One region of the Klebsiella electrica genome, then DNA from elsewhere that is predicted to be linked to it. Evidence: predicted binding sites of a transcription regulator. Region 1 holds the regulator's gene; the other holds the start of a gene.
What was found. Region 1 encodes LexA, which represses DNA repair genes until DNA is damaged. Its sites were predicted from a motif close to TNCTGTATGTACATACAGNA; they were not measured.
Positions count from the first base shown of each region.

Region 1 (11,484 bases):
TGAACAACACGGTGGGCCGGATGTGCTCAAAGCCGTAGAATTTACCCCTGCGGATCCGCAAGAAAACGAGATCCAGGTAGAAAATAAGGCCATCGGTATTAACTATATCGATACCTACATCCGCAGCGGCCTCTACCCGCCGCCGTCTCTGCCAAGCGGCCTGGGTACCGAAGCCGCCGGCGTGGTGACGAAAGTCGGGCGCAGCGTGCAGCACATTAAAGCAGGCGACCGCGTCGTCTACGCCCAGTCAGCGCTGGGCGCCTACAGCTCGGTACATAATGTGGTTGCCGATAAGGCCGCTCTTTTGCCGGACGCTATCTCCTTTGAACAGGCGGCCGCATCGTTCCTGAAAGGGCTGACGGTCTATTACCTGCTGCGAAAAACCTACGAAATCAAGCCCGGCGAAGCGTTTCTGTTTCATGCGGCGGCCGGCGGCGTCGGGCTGATCGCCTGCCAGTGGGCGAAGGCGCTGGGCGCTAAACTGATTGGTACCGTCGGCAGCGCGCAAAAAGCGCAGCGGGCAAAGCAGGCCGGCGCCTGGCAGGTGATCAACTATCGCGAAGAAAATATCGTTGAACGCTTAAAAGAGATAACCGAAGGGAAAAAAGTCCACGTGGTCTACGATTCCGTGGGCAAAGACACCTGGGAAGCGTCGCTCGATTGCCTGCAGCGCCGGGGGCTGATGGTCAGCTTCGGTAACTCTTCCGGCCCGGTAACCGGCGTCAATCTGGGGATCCTCAATCAGAAAGGGTCGCTGTATGTCACCCGCCCTTCGCTGCAAGGCTATATCACCAACCGTCAAGAGCTGGCGGAAGCCAGCAGCGAACTGTTTTCGTTGATTGCCAGCGGCGCGATTAACGTTGACGTGGCGGACAGCCAGAAATATGCCCTCACCGATGCCCGACGCGCACATGAAGTGCTGGAAAGCCGCGCCACTGAAGGCTCAAGCCTGCTGCTGCCGTAACGGGTGAATCAAGGCAAGGTTAACCTGGCCAGCGCCCCTGTAGTCTGAAGTATGACGAGAAGCCCTCCCTAAATAATTCGGGCTACAGGAAGGCGGCAAGATAACGAATCCCCGGGAGCTTACTCCAGTAAGTGACCGGGGTGAGTTAACACAGCCAACGCACCTGTAGTCTGAAGTATGACGGGAGGGGGAGAAAAGTTTAGGGCTTCCATACGGAAGCCCTGACTTTTTTTAGTTCGGCTGTATGTAGGGTACAGCGCGATGAATTGGTTAACGCGCTAATAGTGACAGATTTAATAAGCAAAACCTACGCTGTTCTATGCAAAATTCTTCAGGTTGTGACCGACCGCTCACTCCCTTAATAACGCCAGCGGTTGTTGCTGCGGTAGTCTGTCGCTTTTGGCGTATTTATCGACCGAATCACCCACACGACCGCAATGGCTAATAGCAGCCACGGCAGCAGTTTAATCATCATCGCAAACAGCCCGCCAACGAACATCAGCACCGTCGCCACGACAATCGCGGCAAGAATCCCCAGAATCGACACGCCGGTGACCAGCAACATGACAAAAAATCCAATGACAAATAAGAGTTCCAGCATCGTCTTCTCCCCAAAGAAATAACCGAATGACTCTCCGGGTATTACAAGAAACGTGCCAAACTTAATATATTGAATTTAAACAAAAACGCCCTGACGATGAGATCAGGGCGTGGCGTATTTGACTAAATTTTAGCGCAAGATTAACGCTTATCGGCAACCAGCTGCAGCGCATGTTCCAGCACGTTGATATCCGCCCCGGCCTTGTGCGCATTTTCACTCAGGTAGCGGCGCCACTGCCGCGCGCCCGGGATGCCCTGGAACAGGCCCAGCATATGGCGCGTGATATGGCCCAGATAGGTGCCGTTGCTCAGCTCACGCTCGATATACGGATACATCGCCCGCACCACGGCGATCGGGTCGCTGTCGGCACTATCCATCGCAAAGATCTCCCGGTCGACCGACGTCAGGATCCCCGGGTTCTGATAGGCCTCGCGCCCCACCATCACGCCATCCATATGCTCAAGATGCAACTTCGCCTCTTCCAGTGACTTAATTCCGCCGTTGAGCGCCATCGTCAGGTTCGGGAAGTCGCGTTTCAGCTGATAAACGCGCGGATAATCCAGCGGTGGAATTTCACGGTTTTCTTTTGGGCTCAAGCCGGAGAGCCAGGCTTTACGGGCGTGGATGATAAACATCTCGCACTCTCCGTTTCCGGAGACGGTATTGATGAAATCACACAGGAATTCATAGCTGTCCTGATCATCGATGCCGATACGGGTTTTTACCGTGACCGGGATAGAGACCACGTCGCGCATCGCTTTGATGCAGTCCGCGACCAGCTGCGCATTGCCCATCAGGCAGGCGCCGAACATCCCGTTTTGCACCCGGTCGGACGGACAGCCGACGTTGAGGTTGATCTCATCGTAGCCGCGCACCTCCGCCAGTTTCGCGCACTGCGCGAGCGCCGCCGGATCGCTGCCCCCCAGCTGCAGGGCCAGCGGATGCTCTTCTTCGCTATAGGCCAGATAATCGCCTTTGCCATGAATAATCGCCCCGGTCGTCACCATTTCGGTATACAGCAGCGTATGGCGCGACAGCAGGCGCAGGAAATAGCGACAGTGCCGGTCTGTCCAGTCGAGCATCGGCGCGATGGAAAAACGATGGGCGGCAAAAGCGTGAGATGTTGGTTCTGGCATCATGGCGAATAAACAGGCATCCGGATAAAAAGGGGCGCTACTATAGCACAAAGATAAATCACAGAGGCAGCGCACCACGACGGCTGCGCTGCCTCTGCTTGACGAGCTAGCGTCGGCGCGGTTTGCCGTCGTGCGGGCCGAAAAATTGCGGCGGATGATCGACCCAGCGATCCTGACGCACGGCGGCATATTCCGGGTTCAGCGGATAGTAGATGCGGTTAAATTTTTTGTTTGACTCCCCCACCACTAACAAGCGAACTTCCTGGTCGGTATTATTCAAAAAGGTATGACATACCCCGGTTCCGGCCGGAAAACCGACGCTGTCGCCCGGCTCAAGCTTCCACAGGTAGCCGTTAATCCAGACTTCAGGGTAGCCATCCAGCACATAGATAAACTCTTCTTCATCACTCTCAGCATGGGGATAAGAGGTTCGACGGCCCGGGGGCAAACGTTCGTGATGAATACCCAGCCGGTTGAGCCTTAACCCCCGCGCCAGCGGCGCGCCGATGGAAAAACGCTCCGGGTTATTGGGATAAGTGGCATCATCTGGACCTTCCAGTTCGCGCCAATGTCGAATGCAATCAGGTCGTTTCATCGTTTTCTCCCGAAAATGAGATGCATCAGGTATAGCACAAGCTGCCGGTTCTCGGCGTTTTGCCTGGATCGTGATAAAGTAACAACTTAAGACTCACACAACCAGAGGATGCTCATGAATAAGACCACTTCGCAAGAAATGTTAGCGCACGCTGAAAAGCTCTGCGCACAGCGCGGCGTGCGCCTGACTCCGCAGCGCCTGGAAGTGTTGCGTTTGATGAGCCTTCAGCAAGGGGCGATTAGCGCCTATGACCTGCTCGACCTGCTGCGTGAGAAAGAGCCGCAGGCGAAACCGCCGACGGTCTACCGGGCGCTGGAGTTTTTGCTGGAACAGGGGTTCGTGCACAAGGTGGAATCGACCAACAGCTACGTGCTGTGCCATCTTTTCGATCAGCCGACCCATAGCTCAGCCATGTTTATCTGCGATCGCTGCGGCGTGGTCAAAGAAGAGTGTGCCGAAGGCGTTGAAGACATTATGCATACGCTGGCGGCGAGAATGGGTTTTGCGCTACGCCATAATGTGATTGAGGCGCACGGCCTGTGTGCGGATTGTGTCGAGGTCGAAGCCTGTAGCACTCCGGGACACTGCCATCACGACCATACGATTCAGATTAAAAAGAAAGCCCGCTGAGGCTATTGCCGCAGCGGAAATCCGGGTTGCCGGTACCTCCATGTACCATCGGGCAGGCAATAACCAAGGGTTAATCGTTAACACTCGCCGCTACCCGCGGCGATCGTTTTTTCGCTCCCAGTCAGCCACTTCTTTCTCCGCCTGCTCTTTGGCGTACCCATAGCGTTCCTGGATTTTACCGACCAGCTGGTCACGCTTGCCCTCAATGACGGTCATATCGTCATCAGTCAGCTTGCCCCATTTTTCTTTTGCTTTACCTTTCAACTGTTTCCAGTTACCGCCGATTTCGTCTTTGTTCATAATTCAATCCTCATCGTTCGGTGAGTTAACAGCCCGCTGTGTGCCGGACATAGTATTAACTATAGATAAGAATTCTGAGTTGAATTTATTATTCGGAATCTTTAACCAATTACACATCAAAAATCGCTACGAAAACCAGGTGCCGCGCTGCCAGTGTCGCCGCCAGATGACCGCCAGCGACAGACCGCGCAACGCGAGAAACACCGCCAGTGCCAGCCATAGCGCATGGTTGCCGAGGACCGGCAGCGTCAACAGCGTCAGGGCGAACCCCGCCGCCGCCACCGCCATGCTGTTGCGCATCTCAGCCCCGCGCGTCGCACCGATGAACATGCCATCCAGCAAATAACACCACACGCCAATCACCGGCAGCACGATCTGCCAGATCAGGTAGCGATCGGCAAGCAGTTGAAGCGAGGGCAGCGAGGTCAACAGGGCGATAATCTGCTGTCCCGCCACGGCATAGGTCGCCGCAAAAGCCAGCGCCACCATTCCCGACTGACGGCAGGCCGCCCGCCAGACATCAAGCAACTGGCTACCGTCACGCGCGCCGTACGCCTGTCCGGAGTGCGCTTCCACGGCATAAGCGAAACCATCCAGGGCATAGGCGGTGAAGGTCAGCATAGTCATCAGGAGCGCGTTGACGGCGACTACCTCACCGCCAAGGCGGGCGCCGAAGACGGTCACCGCGCCAAAGCAGAGCTGGAGCAGCAGAGAGCGCAGCATGATGTCGCGATTGAGCGCCAGCAAGCGGCGCAGGTCGCCGCGCCACGCGTGCCGGAGCAGGGCAAATGACACGCCGCGCAGCGCCAGCACGCGCCTTGCCATCAGCAGCCCGATGATCAAGGTGACATATTCGGCGCTCACCGTCGCCAGCGCAGCGCCCTGCACGTTCATCTGCAGGCCCATCACCAGCCACAGGTCGAGTACGATATTCAGCAGATTGCCGACGATCAGCAAAATCACCGGCGCCCGGGCATACTGCACGCCCAACAGCCAACCGAGCAGCACCAGGTTTGCCAGCGATGCCGGCGCGCTCAGCCAGCGGATGTCGAGAAAGCGCCGCGCCTGCTCCAGCACCGCGTCATTGCCGCCAACAATATGCAACGCCAGATCGATAAGCGGGGTACGGAAAAGTACAATCAGCAGGCCGGCGCCTGTTGCCAGCCCCAGCGGCTGCACCAGCGCCCGCGCCAGGCGCAGAGGATCTTTTGCGCCAAAGGCCTGCGCCGTCAGCCCGGTGGTGCTCATCCGCAGGAAAAGCAGCAGCATGAAGAGAAAGCTGGTGGCCGTCGCGCCGACCGCGACACCGCCGAGGTAAACCGGGCTGTCGAGATGGCCAATCACGGCAGTATCCACCAGTCCCAGCAGCGGAACGGTGATATTGGAGAAAATCATGGGTAGCGCCAGGCGCCACAGGGCCTTATCAGCGGCGTTAAAGAACATGAGAAAGCGCCTGAGCGGAAGGAGACTGCGCAGCATCATGCATCAGACGATGCTGCGTGGGGAAAGCGTTACAGCCACTCACCGTTGCGAATCACGCCAACGGCCAGCCCTTCGATAGTGAAGTTTTGCTCGCGTAGATTCACCACGATAGGGGAAAATTCGCTGTTTTCTGGCAGGAGTTCGACGATGTTACCCTGTTTTTTAAGACGCTTAACGGTCACCTCTTCGTCAATGCGCGCCACAACAACCTGACCGTTGCGTACATCCTGAGTTTTATGGACCGCCAGCAGATCGCCATCGAGAATCCCGATATCTTTCATTGACATGCCGCTAACCCGCAGCAAAAAGTCAGCGTTCGGTTTGAACATCGCCGGATCGACCTGGAAGTGGCCTTCGATATGCTGCTGGGCCAGCAGCGGCTCACCGGCCGCCACGCGGCCAATCAACGGCAGGCCAGGTTCTTCTTCCGTCAGCAGGCGAATCCCCCGGGAGGCGCCGGAGATAATCTCGATCGCGCCCTTACGCGCCAGCGCTTTCAGGTGTTCTTCCGCCGCGTTTGGAGAACGGAACCCCAAGCGCTGAGCAATTTCCGCACGCGTCGGCGGCATGCCCGTCTGGCTGATGTGATCCCGAATGAGATCAAACACCTCTTGCTGCCTGGTCGTTAACGCTTTCATCCCGCCCCCTGGGTGTATATACAGTTATGCTGTGAGTATATACAGCTAACGGTGATTTTGGAATCAAATTTCACACAAAAATCAGGAGATTCTTTCCATTTTGTGTCCCCGATAGCTCACTGCGCCACGGGGGCTTGCCGCCGTCCGGGCAAAAGCCTATCGGGGTCGCCCGCTCGCCGGGAAGACATAGCGAAGCGGGACATCTCGCAAAATGGCCGCTTAGTGGTAGCGGGCCCATAGTAAGAGGCACCAGGTGGTAAGCGCGATCACGATGGCCAGCAGCACCGCCGCGGAGCCCATATCTTTCGCCCGACCGGACAGCTCATGATGTTCCGGGCCAATACGGTCCACCACCGCCTCAATCGCGCTATTAAGAATTTCGACTATCATCACTATCAGGACCGAGCCTATCAGCAGCACACGCGTGACGGCGTCCACGTCCAGCCAGAAGGCGATCGCCACGGCAACAATGGCGGCGACGCCTTCTTGCCGAAATGCGGCCTCATTTATCCATGCCGCACGGAACCCTTTCCAGGAATAACCTGCCGCTTTAATGATTCGGGTTAACCCAGTGGTATTATTGGCCATTAAAAGAACCTTTTATGTAAATGACGTCAATGAGTGTACGCGTTTGCCGCGTGGCAACGGAAATTTTGCGCACTTTCTGTTATTCTTGCCGCGCATTTGCATGATTAACCAGAGGCTTCACATCGTTTATGTCCGGCTGGCAACGAATTTACTATAAATTACTGAATTTACCATTACGGGTGCTGGTAAAAAGCAAGTCTATTCCCGCAGAACCTGCTCAGGAATTAGGGCTGGATACCTCGCGTCCTATCATGTACGTCCTGCCTTATAATTCAAAGGCGGACCTGCTGACCCTGCGCGCCCAGTGCCTGGAGCACGATTTACCCGATCCGCTTGAACCGCTGGAAATCGACGGCGCGCTGCTGCCGCGCTACGTATTTATCCACGGCGGTCCGCGCGTCTTTACCTACTACGCGCCGAAAGAAGAGTCGATAAAGCTGTTCCACGACTACCTGGATCTGCACCGCAACCACCCCGACCTGGATGTGCAAATGGTGCCGGTGTCGGTGATGTTTGGTCGTGCGCCGGGGCGTGAAAAAGGCGAAGTTAACCCGCCGCTGCGCATGCTGAATGGCATCCAGAAGTTCTTCGCTGTGCTGTGGCTGGGACGTGACAGCTTTGTCCGTTTCTCGCCGCCGGTTTCTCTGCGCCGAATGGCCACCGAACACGGCACCGACAAAATTATCGCCCAGAAGCTGGCCCGCGTCGCACGTATGCACTTCGCCCGCCAGCGTCTGGCCGCCGTCGGCCCGCGCCTGCCGGCGCGTCAGGATCTGTTCAATAAGCTGCTGGCGTCGAAAGCTATCGCCCGCGCGGTGGAAGATGAAGCGCGCAGTAAGAAAATCTCCCATGAGAAGGCGCAGCAAAACGCCATCGCGCTGATGGAAGAGATCGCCGCCAACTTCTCTTATGAGATGATTCGCCTGACCGACCGCGTTCTCGGTTTTACCTGGAACCGTCTGTATCAGGGGATCAACGTCCACAACGCCGAGCGCGTACGTCAGTTGGCCCATGAAGGGCACGAGATTGTCTACGTACCGTGCCATCGTAGCCATATGGACTACCTGCTGCTCTCCTACGTGCTGTATCACCAGGGGCTGGTGCCGCCGCATATTGCCGCCGGTATTAACCTCAACTTCTGGCCAGCAGGTCCCATTTTCCGCCGCGGCGGCGCATTCTTTATTCGCCGTACCTTTAAGGGCAATAAGCTCTACTCAACGGTGTTCCGCGAATATCTCGGCGAATTGTTCAGCCGGGGCTACTCCGTGGAGTACTTCGTTGAAGGGGGCCGTTCCCGTACCGGCCGTCTGCTGGATCCGAAGACCGGCACGCTGTCGATGACCATCCAGGCCATGCTGCGCGGCGGGACCCGTCCGATTACGCTGGTGCCTATCTACATCGGTTACGAGCACGTGATGGAAGTGGGCACCTATGCCAAAGAGCTGCGCGGCGCGACGAAAGAAAAAGAGAGTCTGCCGCAGATGCTGCGCGGCCTGAGCAAGCTGCGTAACCTCGGTCAGGGCTATGTTAACTTTGGCGAACCGCTGCCGCTGATGACTTACCTGAACCAGCATGTTCCGGAGTGGCGCGAGTCTATCGATCCGATCGAAGCCGTTCGCCCGTCCTGGCTGACGCCGACGGTCAACAACATTGCTTCCGATCTGATGGTGCGCATCAACAACGCCGGCGCGGCCAACGCCATGAACCTGTGCTGCACCGCGCTGCTGGCCTCCCGTCAGCGCTCGTTGACCCGCGAACAGCTGACGCAACAGCTGGAGTGCTACCTCGATCTGCTGCGCAACGTGCCGTACTCTCCGGATGCGACCACGCCGGCGGCTTCCGCCAGCGAGCTGATTGACCACGCGCTGAAGATGAATAAGTTCGAGGTCGAGAAAGACACTATCGGCGATATCATCATTCTGCCGCGCGAGCAGGCGGTCCTGATGACCTACTACCGCAACAATATCGCCCATATGCTGATGCTGCCGTCGCTGCTGGCGGCGATTATTACCCAGCATCGTCGTATCTCCCGCGCGGAAGTGCTGCGTCACGTTGAGATGTTCTATCCGCTGCTGAAGGCCGAGCTGTTCCTGCGCTGGGAAAAAGCCGAGCTGGCTGGCGTCCTCGATGCCCTGGTGGCGGAAATGCAGCGCCAGGGACTGATTGTCCTGAACGATGATGCCATCAGCATCAATCCGTCCCACTCCCGTTCCCTGCAACTGCTGGCCGCAGGCGCGCGTGAAACGCTCCAGCGCTATGCCATTACCTTCTGGCTGCTGAGCGCGAACCCGTCTATCAACCGCAGTTCGCTGGAGAAAGAGAGCCGCACGGTGGCGCAGCGCCTGTCGGTGCTGCACGGTATCAACGCGCCGGAATTCTTCGATAAAGCGGTATTCAGTACCTTAGTGCTGACGCTGCGCGATGAGGGTTATATCAGCGACACCGGCGATGCTGAGCCGGCAGAGACGCTGAAGGTCTATCAGATGCTGGCCGATCTGATTACGTCGGATGTGCGCTTGACGATTGAAAGCGTCACGCAGGATGAAGCGTAACGGCTGAGACGGACTTACCTCTCCCCCGGCCCGGCATTTGCGCCGCGAGCCGGGGGAAAGGAAGGAACTACTGCAGATAGCTCATCGCCAGACCGAGAAACACCACCAGTCCGACGTAGTTATTATTTAAAAACGCTTTAAAGCAGTCGTCACGTTCGCGACGGAAAATCAGCTTCTGCTGCCAGAAAAACAGTCCTGCGGCGATAAACAGCGACCAGTAATATTCCCAGTGCAGCCCGTTCAGCCAGCCGATGGCGGCCAATAGTATCAGCACCCCAATCTGCAACATACCGATAATGGTACGGTCATGTTCGCCGAACAGGATCGCCGTTGATTTAATCCCGATTTTAACGTCATCGTCCCTGTCGACCATCGCGTACTGGGTATCGTAAGCCACCGCCCACAAAATATTGGCGAGAAACATCAGCCAGCAGCTTAACGGCAACGCTTCACTCACCGCGGAGAAGGCCATCGGAATAGACCAGCCAAACGCCGCCCCCAGCACCACCTGCGGCAGATGGGTGTAGCGCTTCATGAATGGATAGACCCACGCCAGCGCCAGCGCGGCCACCGACAGCAGAATGGTCATGGTGTTGAGGGTCAGCACCAGCAGGAACGAGAGCAGCACCAGCACGACAAACAGCACCCGGGCCTCTTTCTCCGTCACCTCCCCGCTCGGCAGCGGACGACGCGCGGTGCGCTTGACGTGGCCGTCAAATTTGCGGTCGGCATAATCGTTGACCACGCAGCCGGCGGCGCGCATCAGCCACACTCCGGCGACAAAAACGGCCAGAATCCACAGCGGCGGAACACCCGGCGTCGCCACCCATAGCGCCCACAGCGTCGGCCACAGCAGCAGCAGCGCGCCGATCGGTTTGTCAGTACGCATCAGGCGATGAAACGCCAACAGCTTATTCTGCGTCAGACTCCACTCCATTTTCTCTTCCTCTTAATACAGCGGCGATGCAGGCAGAAACAGTTCTGTCAGCAGCAGCGGTTTACCGCTCAGCCGCAGGCGGGAACGACGCCCCCAAAGCTCTGCATAACGCCCAATTTCAATAAAGTCACGGGTTAACGTCGACGAGGTGAACAAATAACGGCCCAGCGGCGTCTGCCCAAGCTGCTGCAGCGCCAGTTCGGGACCGCTCAGCGTCGATTCCGGCACGATAGTTCGCCCGGCCAGCCAGGGTTCATCATCGGCGCAGAGAATGATTTCCCGCAGCCAGTAGCGCGCTTCATCTGGCAGCAACGCTTCTTCACCGACCAGCGCTTCGCGTCCGACAAAATCTTCGTTGACCAGCATAACGCTAACCTTTTTCCCTTGTTGCTCAAAGCGTTTGGTCATTGAGTCTTCCAGCAACAGCCAGTCGCGCAGCGAGGGTTCCAGCGGGGGCATAGCGGCAAAATAGCGCAGCGCACGCAGTTGCGTAAGCGCAGGATGTGACATGCCTGATTCTCCGTTACATAACGTAGCAGCTATTGTATCGCAGAATAAGGTCATCAGGGCGGGCAAAGCGTCAAGATACGATCATCGACGTAACAGCCATGTAACAGCCGCCGCCGCACGATAAAAAAAGGCGCGTCCAGACGGACGCACCTAAAGGCTGTGCCTAAACATCAGCATTGTGGGGAGACGATCACCCCTTGCCTTTTACACTGCTGATAAAGGTGGAACGAGCAGATTTCGAGCCAAGGCGCTCAGCTTCGTTCATCAGTTTGAGGGCTTTATCGATATCACCTTTCGCAACAGCCTGCTTGATGCCGTTGTTAAAGTAAGTTTCGGTATCATCCAGCATCGGTTCGCTCTTCGCCGCCGGCGCTGGCGCCGCAACAGGAGCAACAACCGGCGCGGCGGCTGGCGCGCTATAGACCGGCGCCGCCGTATTGCCGACGGTCACCGGCCCCGGACCGGAGGAGCCGAACAGCGGCCCCACCAGCACGCTGGAACCTGATGAGGTTTTCACTTTCAGGCCCAACGAGCCTTCAGTGGTATGTCTG
Region 1 covers NZ_CP041247.1:4,942,869-4,954,352, forward strand. The annotation lists gene Electrica_RS23645 (quinone oxidoreductase) at 1-964, shown strand, start outside; gene pspG (envelope stress response protein PspG) at 1,323-1,565, opposite strand; gene dusA (tRNA dihydrouridine(20/20a) synthase DusA) at 1,706-2,704, opposite strand; gene Electrica_RS23660 (cupin domain-containing protein) at 2,808-3,296, opposite strand; gene zur (zinc uptake transcriptional repressor Zur) at 3,411-3,926, shown strand; gene Electrica_RS23670 (CsbD family protein) at 4,017-4,226, opposite strand; gene dinF (MATE family efflux transporter DinF) at 4,353-5,669, opposite strand; gene lexA (transcriptional repressor LexA) at 5,738-6,346, opposite strand; gene Electrica_RS23685 (diacylglycerol kinase) at 6,566-6,934, opposite strand; gene plsB (glycerol-3-phosphate 1-O-acyltransferase PlsB) at 7,063-9,486, shown strand; gene ubiA (4-hydroxybenzoate octaprenyltransferase) at 9,554-10,423, opposite strand; gene ubiC (chorismate lyase) at 10,436-10,933, opposite strand; gene malM (maltose operon protein MalM) at 11,124-11,484, opposite strand, start outside.

Region 2 (11,484 bases), 1.3 Mb from region 1:
CTCGCTGCCCGAACTGAATCAGGCCTGGCGCGCCATTGATGCGCATCCCCATGCCAACCGTTTTCTCAGCGAACAGGCGGTGCGCGAAGCGCTGGCCGGGCGGCGTGCCGTCGGCGAGGTTCACGCCGTTAGCCTGCCGTTTGCCGATGCCCTGAGCGCGATGCGTTCGCTCAAAGGGATTGGGGCAACACATTTGCATCAGGGGCGCAGCGCGGCGCCGTTGAGCCGGGGAAAACTGCGTCAGCTGCAGCTGGCCTGGCCAAAACAGCAGGGCCAGTGCCCGCTGACGTACCATCTTTTTACAGGAGTCATTGCACGTGACTAAACGTTTTTTCGTCACCGGAACCGACACTGAGGTCGGTAAGACGGTCGCCAGCTGCGCCCTGTTACAGGCGGCAAGGCTGGCGGGCCTGAAGAGCGCGGGCTATAAACCGGTGGCTTCCGGGAGTGAGCGGACGGCACACGGGCTGCGTAACGATGATGCGCTGGCGCTCCAGCGCAATAGCGCTGTGGCGCTGAGCTATGCGCAGGTCAACCCCTTTACCTTCGCCGAACCGACTTCACCGCATATCGCGAGCGCGGAGGAAGGACGGCCGATTCGCGGCGATGCGCTTTCTGCCGGGCTGCGAGAACTGGAGACGCTGGCGGAATGGGTGCTGGTCGAAGGGGCGGGGGGCTGGTTTACGCCGCTGTCCGCAACGCTGAGTTTTGCTGACTGGGTACGCGACGAACAGCTGCCGGTCATTCTGGTGGTCGGTATTAAGCTTGGCTGCATCAACCACGCGCTGCTGACGGCCCAGGCGGTACGTCAGGCCGGGCTGCCGCTGGTGGGCTGGATTGCAAACGATATCCAGCCGCCGGGTAAACGCCATGCGGAATATCTGGCGGCCCTCACCGATCGGCTTGCGACCCCGTTGCTTGGCGAGATCCCGTGGCTGGCGGAGGCCTCGCAGCGTGAGGATCTCGGCCAGTACCTGGATCTCAGCGCGCTGGATCGGGCGTCATCCACTGCGCCAGCAGCGGTTCATCCAGCTGGATAACGCGGCCTTGCGCCACGTTGCGTCCGCGATGCAGCAGGCAAAAACGGTCTGCTACCCGGCGAATAAACGGCAGGTGCTGTTCCGCAAGCAGCACCGTTAAGCCGATGTCGCGGTTCAGACGCACCAGCAGGTCGCCCAGCTTATGCAAGAAGTGCTGTCCGCTGCCGCGCGAAGGCTCATCAAGAATCAGCAGTCGCGGCCGGACAACCAGCGCTCGCGCCAGCGCCAGCTGGTACTGGTCATCCTCTGACAGCATGGCGCCTTTATGCTGACGTCGTCCGTAGAGGTCCGGAAAAAAATCGTAAATTTCCCCTTTTACGGCGACGTCCGGATTCCCTCCGGCGGCCAGCGCAATATGCAGATTCTCCTCCACGCTCAGCTGAGAAAAGATCCGCCGGTCCTGCGGGACATAGCCGATGCCAATAATCGAGCGTGAATGGGCGGAGAGCGGCGTGATATCACAAGGCGGTGAACCAGCCTCATGCCAGGTCATGCTGCCGCTGGCCACCGGGAGATGCCCGGTAATGCAGTTTACCAGCGTGGTTTTCCCCATCCCCTGCAGTCCCATCACGCAGGTGCACTCTCCCGGCTGAAGTTCAAGGTCGACATTCCATAGCGTGTGCTGATTTCCGTAGTACTGATTGACTGCGCGTAGACTCAACATAGACGTTTTCTCCTTTTTGGGGAATGCGGGCGATATGAAGATTCTGCAAATCTCTTGCCAGGAAAAAGATGTTTCGGTTTTTTCCCGTACCGACAGGTGTCGCAGGGTGGGGTGAAGGCGGGTCAGCGAGACGGTTGCACTCTCCCGGTGCTGAGGCCTATGAAAAATGGTGCAGAAAGCAACAAAAAGGCAGGTGCCCTTAGCTGATAAATATCAAAAATAATTCGATAATTTTTTTTAGGCGCCCGATTTTCACCGACGGTCGATTTGTGCGGGGTGGCTGAAGCCTTGGCCTGCAGACAGTTATCCACTATTCCTGTGGATAACCTTGTGCATTAGAGTTAGAGAACTTGCGGTAAGCTAGAGATTACGCGGCCTGCGGCTGAATTGGCGCTAAACCCGTCTTTTGTTTAATGTTATTAAATATCAATTAGTTAAATAAAAGCAATGGTTGTAAGGAAAGTGTCACCTGTTGCCATAAAAGATTCATCGCCTTGCTTGACAAATGTTAAATGACAAATTTTTTTGGGGATAACCCTACTGGCCGGCGAATTATTCTGCAGGATGGCCCATTTTTGCCCCAAAAAGACGCAAGTGCGGATGATTTCAGGTACAAACAGTAATCGAATACTGTTTGTATATCCAGTATTATTTATTGGCAAAAGTCAGCGTGAAGGGTAGAATTAAACACCTGCCGCAGTTAACCAGGCGCTTCATCCTTCTTCAGGGTCAGACATATGAGTAAAACGTTCACGCTGCATTCCGCATTCCGTCCTTCTGGCGACCAGCCGGAGGCTATCCGACGCCTGGAAGAGGGGCTGGAAGATGGTCTGGCGCATCAAACGCTGCTGGGGGTGACCGGGTCGGGCAAGACGTTCACCATTGCTAACATTATCGCCGATCTTCAGCGTCCGACGATGGTGCTGGCGCCGAATAAGACCCTGGCGGCGCAGCTGTACGGCGAAATGAAAGAGTTCTTCCCGGACAATGCGGTGGAGTATTTCGTCTCCTACTACGATTACTATCAGCCTGAAGCCTATGTGCCGAGCTCAGATACCTTCATCGAGAAAGACGCCTCGGTGAACGAGCATATCGAGCAGATGCGTCTGTCGGCGACCAAAGCGCTGCTTGAGCGGCGCGATGTGGTGGTGGTGGCCTCGGTATCGGCTATCTATGGTCTGGGCGACCCGGACCTTTACCTGAAGATGATGCTGCACCTGACCACCGGCATGCTGATCGACCAGCGGGCGATTTTGCGCCGCCTGGCGGAGTTGCAGTATACCCGTAACGATCAGGCCTTCCAGCGCGGCACCTTCCGCGTGCGCGGCGAAGTGATCGACGTCTTTCCGGCGGAATCCGACGATATTGCGCTGCGTATCGAACTGTTTGATGAAGAGGTTGAGCGGCTGTCGCTGTTCGACCCGCTGACCGGTCAGGTTGAATCGACGATTCCCCGCTACACCATCTACCCGAAAACGCACTACGTGACGCCACGCGAGCGTATCGTGCAGGCGATGGAGGAGATTAAAGTCGAGCTGGCCGACAGGCGGAAGACGCTGCTGGACAACAACAAGCTGCTCGAAGAGCAGCGGCTGTCCCAGCGGACGCAGTTTGACCTCGAAATGATGAACGAGCTGGGCTACTGCTCGGGTATCGAAAACTACTCGCGCTATCTTTCCGGGCGCGGGCCGGGCGAACCGCCGCCGACGCTGTTTGACTACCTGCCGGCAGACGGTTTGCTGGTGATTGACGAATCCCACGTCACCATTCCGCAAATCGGCGGCATGTACCGCGGCGACCGGGCGCGTAAAGAGACGCTGGTGGAGTACGGCTTCCGTCTGCCGTCGGCGCTGGACAACCGCCCGCTGAAGTTCGAAGAGTTTGAAGCGCTGGCGCCGCAGACCATTTACGTCTCGGCGACGCCGGGTCCTTATGAGCTGGATAAATCCGGTGATGAGGTGGTCGATCAGGTAGTCCGTCCGACCGGGCTGCTTGACCCGCTGATTGAAGTGCGTCCGGTCGCGACTCAGGTCGATGACCTGCTGTCGGAAATTCGCCTCCGCGTGGCCATTAACGAGCGCGTGCTGGTCACCACTTTGACTAAACGGATGGCGGAAGATTTAACCGAATATCTTGAAGAGCACGGCGAGCGCGTGCGCTACCTGCACTCCGATATCGATACCGTCGAGCGTATGGAGATAATCCGCGACCTGCGGCTGGGCGAGTTCGATGTCCTGGTCGGTATCAACCTGCTGCGTGAAGGGCTGGATATGCCGGAAGTGTCGCTGGTGGCGATTCTGGACGCCGATAAAGAGGGCTTCCTGCGTTCGGAGCGCTCGCTGATTCAGACCATTGGCCGCGCCGCGCGTAACATCAACGGTAAAGCGATTCTGTACGGCGATAAAATTACCGCTTCGATGGCGAAAGCCATCAGCGAGACCGAGCGTCGCCGTGAGAAGCAGCAGCGCTATAACGAAGAGCACGGCATTACCCCGCAGGGGCTGAATAAAAAAGTGGTCGATATTCTGCAGCTCGGCAGCAATCTGGCGAAGACCAAAGCCAAAGGGCGCGGAAAATCACGTTCGCCGGTTGAGGCGGATATACCGGAGGTGCTGCTGACGCCAAAAGCGCTACAGCAGAGAATCCACGAGCTGGAAGGGCAGATGATGCAACATGCGCAGAATCTGGAGTTCGAAGAGGCCGCGCAAATCCGCGACCAGCTGCATCAGCTGCGCGAGCTGTTTATCGCGGCATCCTGATCCGCAGCCCGCGATGCGCCGCCGCACGGAGCCCGTCAGTGTGTCGGGACGCTGATTTTTTGTTATTCCGCGCCGTTTTCGGGCTGGCTTAATGTCTGCTTAATATTGCCAGGCGACACTATCCCCATTCTGATAAGGATAGTGTCATGCAAAAATTAACCTTCCGTGAGTCTCTGGCCGTTATCTGCGCTTTTGGCGTGATTGTCGCTTTTTTCCATCAGTGGGTGCTGACTTTCTAACGCGAAGACTTAGGAAACAGAATCCAGCCCCGGACGCCGGGGCCCGGCTGGCGGTTATGTAAGAAGAACTGGGCCTCGTGCAGCTGAACGATGCGCGTCACAATACTTAATCCCAGGCCAATGCCCCCATAGCGGCTGTCCATGCGGACAAAAGCTTTACTCAGCTCGCCGCTTTTCGCTTCATCAATCCCTGGACCTTCATCTTCCACGGCCATAACCGGCGTTGTACCGGCCTGTACGGCGATTTTTACCTTCGACCCCGCCGGGCTATAGCGATGTGCGTTCTCCACCAGATTACGCAGCACAACGCGCAGCAGGGTGGCATCGCCGGAGACAACAACATCCTTGTTGTCATCTCCGTCAGGGAAGGAGAGCTCCAGCGTTTGCTGGCGTTGTTCCAGCATGCTCTCCAGCTCACCGCGAATCGGCTCGACCACATCCTTTTTCAGCAGCACGCGCTGGTAGCTCCCGGCGGAGAATGACTGCCCGACGCGCGCCAGCTGCAGCAGCTGTGAGATGCTGTTGGTCATCTGATCCAGACGCTGGAGCAACTGACTCACCTCCACGTGATGCACTTTCGCCATCAGCTCCAGATGCAGACGCAGTCCCGCAAGCGGGGTGCGCAGCTCGTGCGCGACGTCAGCGGTGAACAGCCGTTCGCGATCGAGGGTTAAGTTCAGGCGAGAAACCAGCTGATTAATCGCCGTCGTCACCGCCGTCACTTCCGGAACCGACTCCGTCAGCGTAATCGGCTGCAGGTTATCCGGCGTCCGGCTTTCAAGCTCAGTTTGCAGATTCGACAGCGGCCGGGTGATTTTTCTCACCGCCACCAGACTGATATACAGCGCCAGGCCGACGATCAGCAGGCTGGGTATTAGCAGGCTGGCGACCGCTTCGCGCACTTCGTGTTCGATGTGCTTCTGGTTGTTATGTCGGTCAATGGCGCTCTCCACCAGCAGCTGAATCTGCTCTTTGCTTTCGTGCCATAACCAGAAAACGCTGATCAACTGACAGACCACCAGAATAGCGCCGATTGTCAGCAGCAGGCGGTGACGCATGGTCCAGGTTTCGCTTGCGAACAGTGCCATAGCGTTATTCCGTTCCCGAATTATTCACCAGCATATAGCCAAACCCTCTGACGGTACGAATGCGGGCTTTGCCCACTTTTTCGCGCAGGTTATGGATATGAACCTCCAGCGTGTTGGTGGCGGGTTCATTGTCCCAGCTGTAGATATCGTTGTAGAGAATTTCACGGTGTACCGGGCTGCCCGCTTTCATCATCAGGCGAGAGAGCAGGGCGTACTCTTTCGGCGTCAGGTCCAGCGCCTCGCCGCCCAGCCACACCAGGCGACGGGTGATGTTCAGTCGCAGGTTGCCCACGGCCATTTCGTTGTCGCCCTGGTTATTATGGCGGCGGAGCAGCGCGCGGATACGGGCGTTCAGCTCTTCCAGGGCGAAAGGTTTCACTAAATAGTCATCCGCGCCGGTATCGAGACCGCTGATGCGGTCTTCAACGGTATCGCGGGCGGTCAGGATCAGAACCGGCTGGCTGAATTTTTCCCGGCGCATTCGCGTCAGGAAGTGCAGGCCATCCTCATCCGGCAGGCCGAGATCGAGTACGATCAGGCTGTAATGGTTGCTGGCGAGGGACAAGGCGGCCTCGTGCGCAGTGGCGACGCCGTCACAGACGTATCCCTCGCTTTGCATTGCCAGGATCAGGCCTTGTAACAGGAGTGCGTCGTCTTCAATGACTAAGATTTTCATCTGGCGGTCTCGCTTCTGCACGGCGTTAAAATATCATCGGCTGCCTGGTACTCGTGGGTATTGACCCCAAGAAGTCCAAGCAAGGTGGAAAACAGATTATCCTGAGAGTAAGGGTCTGTTTTAGCTCTTTGTTGCAGACACTGGCTGGAAACGCCATAGCGCTGTTGATAATCCGGAGATAACCAGATTAGCATCGGCACGTGCTTTTGCGTTTCCGGGGCGATTGACCACGGCAGTCCGTGTAAATAGACGCCGTTTTCACCCAACGATTCACCGTGGTCGGAGAGGTAAACCAGGCTGGTGGTGAATTTATCCTGCTTCGACTGCAGTAATTTTATCGTCTTATCAACCATATAATCGATATACAGAATCGTATTATCGTAGGTGTTCGTCAGCTGCTGCTGGGTACAGCTCTGGATTTCGTTGGTATCGCAGGTTGGGGTGAATTTTTTGAATTCAGCAGGGTAGCGATTGTAATACGTCGGGCCGTGGCTACCGATGGTGTGCAGCACGATAATCCCGTCCTGTTGCAGATTGTCGATGTAGTTCTCCAGATTATGGAACAGCACTTCATCGTAACATTCGCCATCGATGCACTGGCCGGTCAGGTTCAGGTCGGTCACGTTCTGATGCGGGACGCGATCGCAGGCGCCCTTACAGCCGCCGTCATTGTCGTTCCACAATACCCGAACCCCGGCGCGTTGCAGAATGTCGAGAACGCCTTCCTGATGGTGGGCCAGCTCTTCATCGTAATGCGCGCGCGGCATGTTGGAGAACATACAGGGTACCGACACCGCGGTGGCCGTGCCGCACGAGGTGGTGTTGGCAAAGTAGATGACATCATCTTGTTTGAGTCGCGGATTGGTCTCGCGTTCATAGCCGCCCAGCGAGAAATTTTGCGCGCGCGATGTCTCTCCCAGCACCAGGATGGTCAGATTTTTGCGCGGGCCGCTGTGCATTTCGGTTTTTTGCACGGCATCTTCGCCAATTTTTACCAGCGGCAGGTTGTCCATCTGATTGTGCGCGTACCACGAGTTGATGGCGACGATGCTGTTCGAGGGGCTCAGGGATTTCACCAGCTCTTTGTTGTTGCGAAAGACCGAGGCGTAATCTTTATAAAACAGCGCCGCGACCAGAACGATCAGCAGGGCCGAGACGAGGATATTCAGCAGACGTACCGCGATGCTGCGCCACAGCGTTTTGGCTTTACTGATTTTTATCCACCAGGCCAGGGCGACCATCAGCACACCGGACAGTCCCAGCGTCAGCACCATTTTAACGGACATCAGGGCGAAGCTTTCCGCCGGCGTGGTATCCAGAATGTTGGTAATCATGGCGCGGTCGATGACGACCCCGAAGGTCCAGATAAAATACTGGGCCGAGGCGCTGAGCAAAATAAACAGACTAATAACGAGGCGGTCGAGCCTGAGGAAAGAGGCGAGCGTGGTGAGAATATTCATCACGCTGCAGGCAACCACCGGCATACTGAGGAATACCAGCCAGTTGTGCAGGCCGTTTACCGGCAGCAGGGTGAACACCTGTCGATAAAACGCAAGATTGAGCAACAGCCCGACATAGAGGGCAAAAATAATCAGATAAACCGTACGGCTCATGACCGGCCGACGTAAAGCGAATAACGACATAGCAACTATCCTGGGACTAAGATAGTTGCCATGGTGCCACTTTTATTTTAAGACAACCTTAACATTTTAATATAAAGGTCTGACGCGTCATTACCCGCTTCTTCTCGCTGGCCGCGAGCTAACCTAAGGTCTGGATAGCTTTTTCCAGCGCGTTGCGTAACAGCATCCGGTCGTGGCGATAGGGGACATCCGCGGCATCCAGCGGGGTCTGAACGATCGCCCGGTTTTCCAGTCCGCTCGTATCGGTTTTCGGTCCAACGACGATGGCATCGATCACCCGCTTGCCAATATAGCGCTCCATAATCCCGACCCTGTCCGCCAGCGTCAGATTCGCCGCCGGGCTATGTTCTTTGCCTAGATTGTCGATAAAGACCATTGTCGCCGGTGTCCGGCGCAGCGCCTGCGCCATCTCATCGAGCAGCAGAATTGGCAGCAGGCTGGTGTAGAAACTTCCGGGCCCAATCAGGATTAAATCGGCTTCCGCGATGGCCTCTACCGCTTCGCGGGTGGCGGGCACCGGCGGAGTGAGCATCAGCTCCTTCGGGACACCTGGCAACTGGTCGATATTGACTTCGCCATAGACTTCATGACCTTCGTGGTCAATGGCCATCAGATCCACCGGTTGTTCCGACATCGGGATCAGGAATGCGTCCACTTTTAGCAGATTTCTGATTAAATTAATCGCCTCTAAAGGCCGTACGCTCAGGTGATCGAGGGCCTTTAACATCAGATTTCCGAGGTTATGCCCGGAAAGTTCGCCATTACCGGCGAAACGGTACTCAAACATCGCCGAGGCAATACTGGGTTCGGCGATCAGCTGGTTAAGGCAGTTGCGCATATCTCCCCAGGCTATACCGCCTTCGGAACGGCGAATTCGCCCCGTGGAACCGCCGTTATCGGTAGTCGTGACGATCCCGGTCAGACGTGAGCCGAGCGATGAGAGCGACGACATCACCCGGCCCAGACCGTGCCCCCCGCCAAGTGCCACTACGCGATCAAGATCGGCGAACGTACGAGTGCGCATACACATTCCTTATCTCTGTTGAACGGGCTCACAGTAACCGATCTACCCCTAAAAGACGATGCCCGGATCCTGACAAAATGACCGATATCAATGCAAAAGCCTGGTTTTTAGCTATTCTGTAACGAAAATGCACGATTGCCTCGATATATACATGATTATATAACGAAAGCGGAAATGGCGAAACAGTCGTTTCCGCGCTACTATCGGCATAACCAGTTAACACTCTAGCCTCTGTGCCTGTGTCGCAAGATATGGTGCTTTGGCCGTGACAGCTTCGCTTGTCACCAGGGCGCGGGAAGAAATGACCGCGTCTCCCGTATTTGGAAAGGTGTATATGGCTTCACAGCTTACCGATGCATTTGCGCGTAAGTTTTATTACTTGCGCCTGTCGATTACCGATGTGTGTAACTTTCGTTGCACCTACTGCCTGCCGGATGGCTACAAGCCCGGCGCGGTCACCAACAAAGGCTTTCTCAGCGTTGATGAAGTACGCCGGGTCACGCGCGCGTTTTCTGCGCTCGGCACCGAGAAGGTGCGCCTGACCGGCGGCGAACCCTCTTTGCGCCGCGACTTTGCCGATATCATCGCCGCCGTAGGTGAAAACCGCGCGATTCGCCAGATAGCGGTCACCACCAATGGCTATCGCCTGGCGCGCGACGTCAGCCGGTGGCGTGATGCCGGACTGACGGCGATTAACGTCAGCGTTGACAGCCTTGATGCGCGCCAGTTTCACGCCATTACCGGGCAGGATAAATTTCACCAGGTGATGGACGGTATTGATGCCGCCTTTGCCGCCGGTTTTGAGAAGGTGAAGGTCAATACCGTGCTGATGCGCGATGTGAACCATCATCAGCTCGATACCTTCCTCGCGTGGATCCAGCCCCGACGTATTCAGCTGCGTTTTATTGAGCTTATGGAAACCGGCGAGGGCAGCGACCTGTTCCGACGCCACCACATTTCCGGCATCGTGCTGCGCAATGAACTGCTGCGTCGCGGCTGGATTCACCAAATCAGCCAACGCAGCGACGGTCCGGCCCAGGTCTTTTGTCACCCGGACTACGCCGGGGAGATAGGCTTAATCATGCCGTACGAGAAGGATTTCTGCGCCAGCTGCAACCGTCTTCGTGTCTCCTCCGTAGGCAAACTGCATCTGTGTCTGTTCGGCGACGGCGGCGTGGAACTGCGCGACCTGCTTGTCGAGGACCAGCAGCAGGCGGCGCTGGAAGCGCGCATCTCCGAAGCATTAACCCAGAAAAAACAAACCCATTTCCTGCATCAGGGCAACACCGGTATTACGCAAAACCTGTCGTATATTGGCGGATAATTCATTCTAAAGGAGCGAACAGATGAGTCAGGCCAGCGCTGAGTTTACCCCAACCCGTATTGCTATTCTCACCGTCTCCAGCCGACGCGGCGAAGAGGATGATACCTCTGGTCACTGGCTGCGTGATGCGGCGCAGGAGGTGGGCCACCATATTGTCGATAAGGCGATGGTTAAAGAGAACCGCTACGACATCCGCGCCCGGGTCTCGGCGTGGATAGCCAGCGATGATGTGCAGGTGGTGCTGATCACCGGTGGAACCGGGTTTACCGATGGCGATCAGGCGCCGGAAGCGCTGCGGCCGCTGTTTGACCGTGAAGTCGAAGGGTTTGGCGAAGTTTTCCGCATGCTGTCCTTCGAGGAAATCGGTACATCGACGCTGCAATCCCGCGCCATTGCCGGTATGGCGAATCGCACGCTGATTTTTGCCATGCCGGGCTCAACCAAAGCCTGCCGTACCGCGTGGGAAAATATCATTGCCCCGCAGCTGGATGCCCGTACGCGGCCCTGTAACTTTATCTCTCATCTTAAGAAATAAGCGATGTCACAACTCACCCATATTAACGCCGCCGGCGAGGCGCACATGGTCGATGTTTCTGCCAAGGCCGAGACGGTACGCGAAGCCCGGGCTGAAGCCTATGTTGAAATGCGCCCGACGACGCTGGCGATGATCATCGACGGCAGCCACCGCAAAGGCGATGTCTTCGCCACCGCTCGTATCGCCGGTATCCAGGCGGCAAAACGCACCTGGGAGCTGATCCCGCTGTGCCATCCGCTGATGCTGAGTAAAGTCGAAGTCAATTTGCAGGCTCAGCCGGAACACAACCGGGTACGCATCGAGTCGCTGTGCCGTCTGACCGGCAAAACCGGCGTGGAGATGGAAGCGCTGACCGCCGCCTCCGTGGCGGCGCTGACGATTTACGATATGTGCAAAGCGGTACAAAAAGATATGGTGATTGGCCCGGTGCGTCTGCTGGCGAAAAGCGGCGGCAAATCCGGGGATTTCAAGGCGGACGAGACGCATGATTAA
Region 2 covers NZ_CP041247.1:3,664,414-3,675,897, reverse strand. The annotation lists gene bioC (malonyl-ACP O-methyltransferase BioC) at 1-325, shown strand, start outside; gene bioD (dethiobiotin synthase) at 318-1,040, shown strand; gene Electrica_RS17530 (ABC transporter ATP-binding protein) at 982-1,704, opposite strand; gene uvrB (excinuclease ABC subunit UvrB) at 2,442-4,463, shown strand; gene pmrB (two-component system sensor histidine kinase PmrB) at 4,699-5,790, opposite strand; gene pmrA (two-component system response regulator PmrA) at 5,795-6,466, opposite strand; gene eptA (phosphoethanolamine transferase EptA) at 6,463-8,109, opposite strand; gene yvcK (uridine diphosphate-N-acetylglucosamine-binding protein YvcK) at 8,228-9,133, opposite strand; molybdenum cofactor riboswitch at 9,342-9,480, shown strand; gene moaA (GTP 3',8-cyclase MoaA) at 9,468-10,457, shown strand; gene moaB (molybdenum cofactor biosynthesis protein B) at 10,480-10,992, shown strand; gene moaC (cyclic pyranopterin monophosphate synthase MoaC) at 10,996-11,484, shown strand; gene moaD (molybdopterin synthase sulfur carrier subunit) at 11,477-11,484, shown strand, end outside.
Region 2: the regulator LexA is predicted to act here: its motif matches at 2,333-2,352, upstream of uvrB (excinuclease ABC subunit UvrB).